3 regions of the Paenibacillus sp. B46(2026) genome follow, and region 1 is predicted to be linked to each of the others. Evidence: predicted binding sites of a transcription regulator. Region 1 holds the regulator's gene; each other region holds the start of a gene.

Evidence for each region. The regulator Rex, encoded in region 1, represses fermentation and respiration genes when NADH is low (regulators of the CRP and FNR family bind a similar motif). The targets are predictions, from matches to a motif close to TTGTGAAATATTTCACAA.
Region 2: a site for Rex is predicted at 929-946, ahead of nadA (quinolinate synthase NadA). Genes of this name have one in related genera too.
Region 3: a site for Rex is predicted at 951-968, ahead of AC1S8V_RS14810 (cytochrome ubiquinol oxidase subunit I). Genes of this name have one in related genera too.

The regions. Positions count from the first base shown of each region.
Region 1 is NZ_CM165907.1:4,199,081-4,201,356, reverse strand. It holds gene dinG (ATP-dependent DNA helicase DinG) at 1-723, shown strand, start outside; gene AC1S8V_RS18690 (redox-sensing transcriptional repressor Rex) at 942-1,595, shown strand; gene AC1S8V_RS18685 (amidohydrolase) at 1,582-2,276, shown strand, end outside.
Region 2 is NZ_CM165907.1:65,435-67,710, forward strand. It holds gene ftsH (ATP-dependent zinc metalloprotease FtsH) at 1-719, shown strand, start outside; gene nadA (quinolinate synthase NadA) at 1,019-1,957, shown strand; gene nadB (L-aspartate oxidase) at 1,992-2,276, shown strand, end outside.
Region 3 is NZ_CM165907.1:3,268,148-3,270,423, forward strand. It holds gene AC1S8V_RS14805 (MFS transporter) at 1-646, shown strand, start outside; gene AC1S8V_RS14810 (cytochrome ubiquinol oxidase subunit I) at 1,046-2,276, shown strand, end outside.

The DNA.
Region 1 (2,276 bases):
GAGAATAATCGACTGTTAACGTCGATGCTGCCATCACCGTTCAACTATCGCGATCAGGCACTTCTCGTGATTCCGCGTGATTTTCCGAGTGTGAAGGGCAGTGTGGGTGATGCGCACTTTGTCAATATGCTGGTGCAGTCACTCGCAGAGACCGCAATTGCCACTCGTGGACGCATGATGGTTCTGTTTACTTCTTACAAGATGCTGCGACAGGTCTATGATCCGCTGAAGGAGGCTTTGTCTGGTAACGATATCTCGTTGCTGGGCCAAGGCGTGGACAGTGGAAGCCGCTCCAAGTTGACTCGCAGGTTCCAGGAGGCCAAAGCTACAGTACTTCTGGGCACAAGCAGCTTCTGGGAGGGTGTAGATATCCCTGGTGATGCATTAACCTGTCTCGCTATTGTGCGATTGCCTTTCCAGCCACCGAATCATCCGTTGGTGGAAGCCAAGAGTGAGTTGCTACAAGAACAAAAGAAAAATCCATTCTTGAAACTGTCTGTGCCGCAAGCGGTCATTCGTTTCAAGCAGGGATTTGGCCGTTTGGTGCGTACAGCGAAGGACAGAGGCATTGTCATTGTTTATGATACACGGGTGATTGAAGCGTATTATGGTAAATTCTTTTTATATTCATTACCTGGTCCCAAAATGGAGCATATGCTCACGGAACAGATGGTTCCACGAATTACCGAGTGGTTGGAAAAACCTGCTAAAGAACAAGAATAAGGGTTGTTTTGTTCGTTATATCATTGCATGACACTATCGTTTGGCGTTAAACTTTATTAGATATTTCCGTATCCGATTGAAACAGTTGCATGTAAGAACTTATAACCTAAATTACAAGGAGCATTCTGTATTAAATGTCACGTTTATCTTTGAGTTTATACAGGATGCTCATCTTTTCATCTATTATTTTATCGTGGCCTTGGTAAGGGGGAGCAAGAATGAAATCGGATAAAATTTCGGAAGCGGTGGTACGACGTCTGCCTGTATACTTGCGTTATTTGAGCGAGTTGCATCAGCGTGAGGTGGCTACTGTTTCTTCTCAAGAGCTTGGACAGAGGCTGGATCTGAATCCGGCCCAAATTCGAAAAGACCTGGCTTACTTCGGTGATTTTGGTCGTAAAGGGATCGGGTATGATGTATCCTATTTGATCGAGAAAATTCGTCACATCCTCAAGATCGATCAGCAAATTAATGTAGCTCTGGTAGGCGCGGGTAATCTCGGACAGGCCTTGTCCAACTACAACGCATATCTGAAAGACAACATGAAGATTGTTGCTGTATTCGATGCATACGGACCGAAGATTGGTAGTCAAATCAACAGTTTGACGGTGAAACCAATGAATGAATTGACGGAAACGGTGAAAACGGATAACATCCGCATCGGAATTATCACGGTTCCGGATACGGAAGCCCAAAATGTAGCCGATCAGCTTATTGAATCCGGAATCGAAGCGATCCTTAATTTTGCACCAACAATTCTAAAAACACCGCCGCATATCCGCATTCACCATGCTGACTTTACAACGGATCTGCTTAGTTTGGCCTATTACTTGGAGACTGGAAAGGACGACGAGGAAGATGACAACAAATAGATGGGTAATCCACAACGGCAAATTTGCCGTTAATGAAGGCACAACATGGAACGTGGTTCAAGGATACATGGTTGTTGAGAATGACAAGATTGTGCATATTGGTGAGACATTGCCGGATGAAGACAAAAATTGTACCAAAGTGGATGGAAAAGGATTGTTCTTCCTGCCGGGTCTGATCAATACGCATGGTCATGCAGCAATGTCGTTGCTCAGAGGGCACGGAGACGATCTTGCGTTGCAAGTATGGTTGCAGGAAAAAATGTGGCCGATGGAAGCAAAAATGACTTCACAAGACGTATATTGGGGAACTTCGCTATCGGTGCTTGAAATGTTGAAAGGCGGAACTACAGCTTTCCTGGACATGTATGATCACATGGATCAAGTTGCCAAAGTTGTGGAGCAATCCGGCGTTAGAGCAGCACTGGCACGTGGTGTAATCGGGCTGTGCTCGGAAGAAGAGCAGTTGCGGAAGCTGGAGGAGTCGGCAGCGTTTGCACGTGAGTGGAATGGACAGGCAGATGGTCGTATTACAACCGTAATCTCGCCACACGCCCCATATACATGCCCTCCTGACTACATAGAGAAGCTTGTACAGGTCGCGAATGACCTAAACCTTCCTCTCCATACACATATGTCTGAAACGCTTCGTGAAGTGGAGCAGAACGTGGCTGATTATGGACT
Region 2 (2,276 bases), 2.8 Mb from region 1:
CTGATATGGTACATAAAGTGACCATTATTCCGCGCGGACGTGCGGGTGGATATGTAATCATGTTGCCAAAAGAAGACCGTATGCTGGTTACCAAACAGGAACTGTTGGATAAAGTAACCGGACTCCTCGGAGGTCGTGTAGCTGAAGAATTGTTCATCGGAGAAATTGGTACTGGTGCATACAGTGACTTCCAGCAAGCGACAGGTATTGTTCGCAGCATGGTTATGGAATACGGTATGAGTGAGAAATTGGGACCTATGCAATTCGGAAGTTCACAAGGACAGGTATTCCTTGGTCGGGATATCGGTCATGAACAGAATTACTCGGATTCCATCGCTTATGAGATTGATCAGGAAATGCAACGCTTTATCAATGATTGTTACGAGAAATGTAAGGACTTGCTCGTTAAACATTCAAAAGAGATGCATCTGATCGCTCAAACTTTGCTTGAGGTTGAGACTTTGGAAATGGATCAGATCAAGCAATTGATCGAGACAGGTTCGTTAACGCCAAAAGCAGAGAATGACAATGATGGTGAAGGTACGCCAACTGAAGGCGGAGAGCCAATCATCGACAACATCGGTGATGTGCGTGTCCGCATTCAAGGTAAAGATGAAACGCCTGAGCCACCAGCCGGAGATATTCCAAACGAAGCTCCGAATCTGGAAAAGGGTAATAACAACAACCCGGATGATGGCGGAACGAAGCCAACGTCTTAATGCATAATACATCTGGCTATGGTAGCAGGTGAAATCAAGAGAGCCCTCGGGCTCTCTTTTTTTGTCCATTATTTTAAAAGAGGATAGATAAAGATAAACGGGAGTTAGATGGCGATCCAGTTAGCAAACGGGTGGTTACAGCGCTGTTCTGGACCTTTTTCATTTATTGACAGAGTCGTGAACGTTGTGTAAATTAGTTGTTAAACCGCTTGTGATTCGTTTCTCAAGCGAAGATAACGACTTAGGTTAGCCCTACGAAACAGCGCATGACGCTGTCCCGATAAAGGAGAGGATCACAGGTGGAAGCTCTGGCTTTAGAGCGCAAGGCTGAGATGAACCGCGAGCTACGTGAGCGGCTGATGGAATTGAAGAAGGAACGTAATGCCATTATTCTTGCCCATTATTATCAACGTGATGAGGTCCAGGAGGTTGCTGACTTCCGTGGAGACTCGTTTCTGTTAGCCCAGAAGGCAGCACAAACCGATGCGGATGTGATCGTTTTCTGTGGTGTTCATTTTATGGGTGAAAGCGCTAAAATTCTGGCGCCGAACAAAACAGTTATTATCCCGGATGAGCGTGCGGGTTGCCCGATGGCAGATATGGTGAATGTGGATGGACTACGCAAATTGAAGGCACAACACCCTAACGCCAAGGTGGTTACTTATATCAATTCCTCGGCTGAGATTAAGGCAGAAACTGACATCTGTTGTACTTCAGCGAATGCGGTCCGGGTTATTCAATCAGTGGATTCCGACGAAATTATCTGGGTACCGGATAAAAACCTGGGACATTATGTGCAGCAGCATACAGACAAGAAAATGATTATCTGGGAAGGTTACTGCAACACTCATGATATGCTCACAGTCAAAGATGTGGTGGAGATGAGAGCCAAGCATCCGAATGCAGAGTTTGTTGTCCATCCAGAGTGTCGCCCTGAGGTTGTAGAAATGGGTGATTTTGTAGGCAGTACAACAGCCATTCTGGAGTATTGCAAAAATTCATCAGCGAAGGAATTTATCGTAGGTACCGAAGATGGTACAGGATATCAGCTTCGTCTGGATAGTCCGGATAAACAGTTCCATTTTGCTACCAAGTTCCTCGTATGTCCCAACATGAAAGTTAACAACTTGAAGAAACTGGTGAAATGCCTGGAAACGATGAAGCCGCAAATCTACGTGCCACCGGCCGTTGCCGACAAAGCCAGAGAATCACTAGAGCGCATGTTGTTGGTAAAGTAGGTGCGCTACTCTTGCTCCAAGACAGGTGAATAACATGATACCGCAATATTTAGTTGATTTTGATCTATCTGCGCTACCCATGGTAGAGACGGATGTACTGGTTATAGGCTCAGGGATTGCCGGTTTGTTTACTGCCATTAAGGCAAGTGAACAACAACGTGTATTAATGATCACGAAGAAGTCATTACTTGAAAGTAACACCAGATATGCGCAGGGAGGCATTGCTGCGGTTATCGCTGAGGATGATTCACCTGCTTACCACTTGCAGGACACACTTGTTGCAGGAGCGGGCTTATGCCGCTCCGAGGCGGTAGAGGTA
Region 3 (2,276 bases), 930 kb from region 1:
CCGACATGAATTGAAAGCAGCCACGCCTTTCATCCCTCTGCGAACGTTTGCCACATATCCCGAGATGACTTGGGTGAATGTGCAATACATGCTGGTGAACATCCTGTTTTACACACTTTTTTTTGGAGTTCCTACGTATTTGAAGCAGGTACGTCATCTCAACGAAGTTCATACAGGAATAAGCATGTTAGCTTTGGGGTTATGTTCAGTCATTATTGCTCCGATCGCAGGGCGCTGGATTGACAGATCCGGATCACGGTCAGCTTTGATCATATCGGCTTCGTTAATGACTTTTGGCTCTATATTGATCGTTGTTATGAATGAAACTTCTCCAATCTTCATTGTCATTGTTGCCTTAGCTTTATTTGGAATAAGTAACGGCCTAAACGCGGTCGGCATGCAAGCAGCTCTGTTCAAAAGCACACCCAAAGAAATGATTGGTGTCGCATCGGGTATTTTTAATACATCACGCTACCTGGGGACCATCTTATCGTCGTTATTGATTGGAATTGTTATGGGAGATACATTCAATGTGACAGGATTTCAGACGCTTGGAATCATTCTTACGTTATTAGCTGCATCACTGATCATCACGAGTGTACGTCGCGATGCAGGTGCGGTGAGTCCGGAGCAAGTAAGCAAGTAAAATAGCGAATCTGCCGTGCAATAACACGTTTACACCCAATGAATCAATAGCTCCATTGGGTGTATTTTTTGTTTTTCACCAAGTTGTCAGAAAGAGTTGATCCTTTCTTGAACGTTTAGGGTAGAAGACGTGTCTTTGATTGAATTAGGTAAAAATAAAGATATAATAATTTTGATTAATAGGCTTGGTTAGTACTTTAAGTGCATCAATATCAGATTTTAATAGGCATCCAATGCTTGCTATAATCGGGGGCCAACAGGAGTAAACGCATTAAAGGTGTGGCAAGATACCGTCATACCTAACTTTGTGAAATTTTTCGCAACTCTTCATTGAGCTTGGCCGAAGCTGATATTGAATGTTTTTAAATTGAACAGAGTTTGAAAGGAGGCAACACAAAGAATGGCTATTGATACGGTGTTATGGAGCAGGCTAGTGACTGGTTTGACGCTTGGATTCCACGTGATTTTTGCAACGCTTGGTGTCGGTGTACCTTTGATGATTGCTATTGCAGAGTTCATCGGCATTCGGAAGAAGGATCACCATTACATACTTATGGCGAAGAGGTGGTCACGAGGGTTTGTCATTTCTGTGGCGGTGGGTGTCGTGACAGGTACAGCAATATCGCTACAGTTGGCCCTCGTATGGCCGAATTTTATGAAGCTAGCCGGGAATGTCATTGCATTGCCACTATTTATGGAAGTATTCGCATTCTTTTTTGAAGCGATATTCCTGGGCATTTATCTGTACACGTGGGATCGGTTCAAAAATCCGTATATCCACTGGTTGCTGACCATTCCGATTGTCGCCGGGGCAGGCATGTCTGCTGTTTTTATTACAACAGTGAACGGATTCATGAACCAGCCTGAAGGCTTTGTCATGGAAGCAGGTCAATTCATGGCAGTGAACCCTGTACAAGCGATGCTGAATACGGCGACGTTCTCCAAAGTGTTCCATGTATTAAGCTCGGCTTATCTGACAGGAGCTGCTCTGTTAGCAGGAATTGCAGCCTTTGCGATGCTGAGAAAAGGAGTGTCGGGCTACCACAAAAAGGGCTTGAATCTCATGATGGCCGTTGTGCTGGTATTCAGTTTATTAAATTCCTTAGCTGGAGATGTATCTGCCAAGTTTTTGGCTGAGCATCAGCCTGAGAAGCTCGCAGCTGCCGAGTGGCATTTCGAGACGGAAAGCGGAGCCGATTTGATTTTTTTGGGATGGCTGAATGCAGAACATGAAATTATAGGCGCTCTTCATTTGCCGAAACTGCTCAGTTTCCTTGCCTTTGGAGACTTTAACGCCGAGGTAACCGGGCTGAATGAATTTCCACCAGATGAACACCCGCCCTTACTTGTGCATTATTTGTTTGATCTAATGGCTGGAATTGGATTCGCTCTGCTTGCTATATCATCTCTGTATTTCCTGTTTGTGTTCTGGAAGAAACGTAATCAGTTTAACAAGTGGATGCTTCGTATGGTTGCACTCAGTGCACCGCTTGCTTTTCTGGCTATTGAGATGGGCTGGTTCTATGCAGAGATCGGGCGGCAGCCATGGATCATACGAGGTTATATGCGAGTGGAAGAGGCCGCGACTTCTTCACCGAGTGTAAGAATTTTATTTTTTGTGTTCCTGCTTC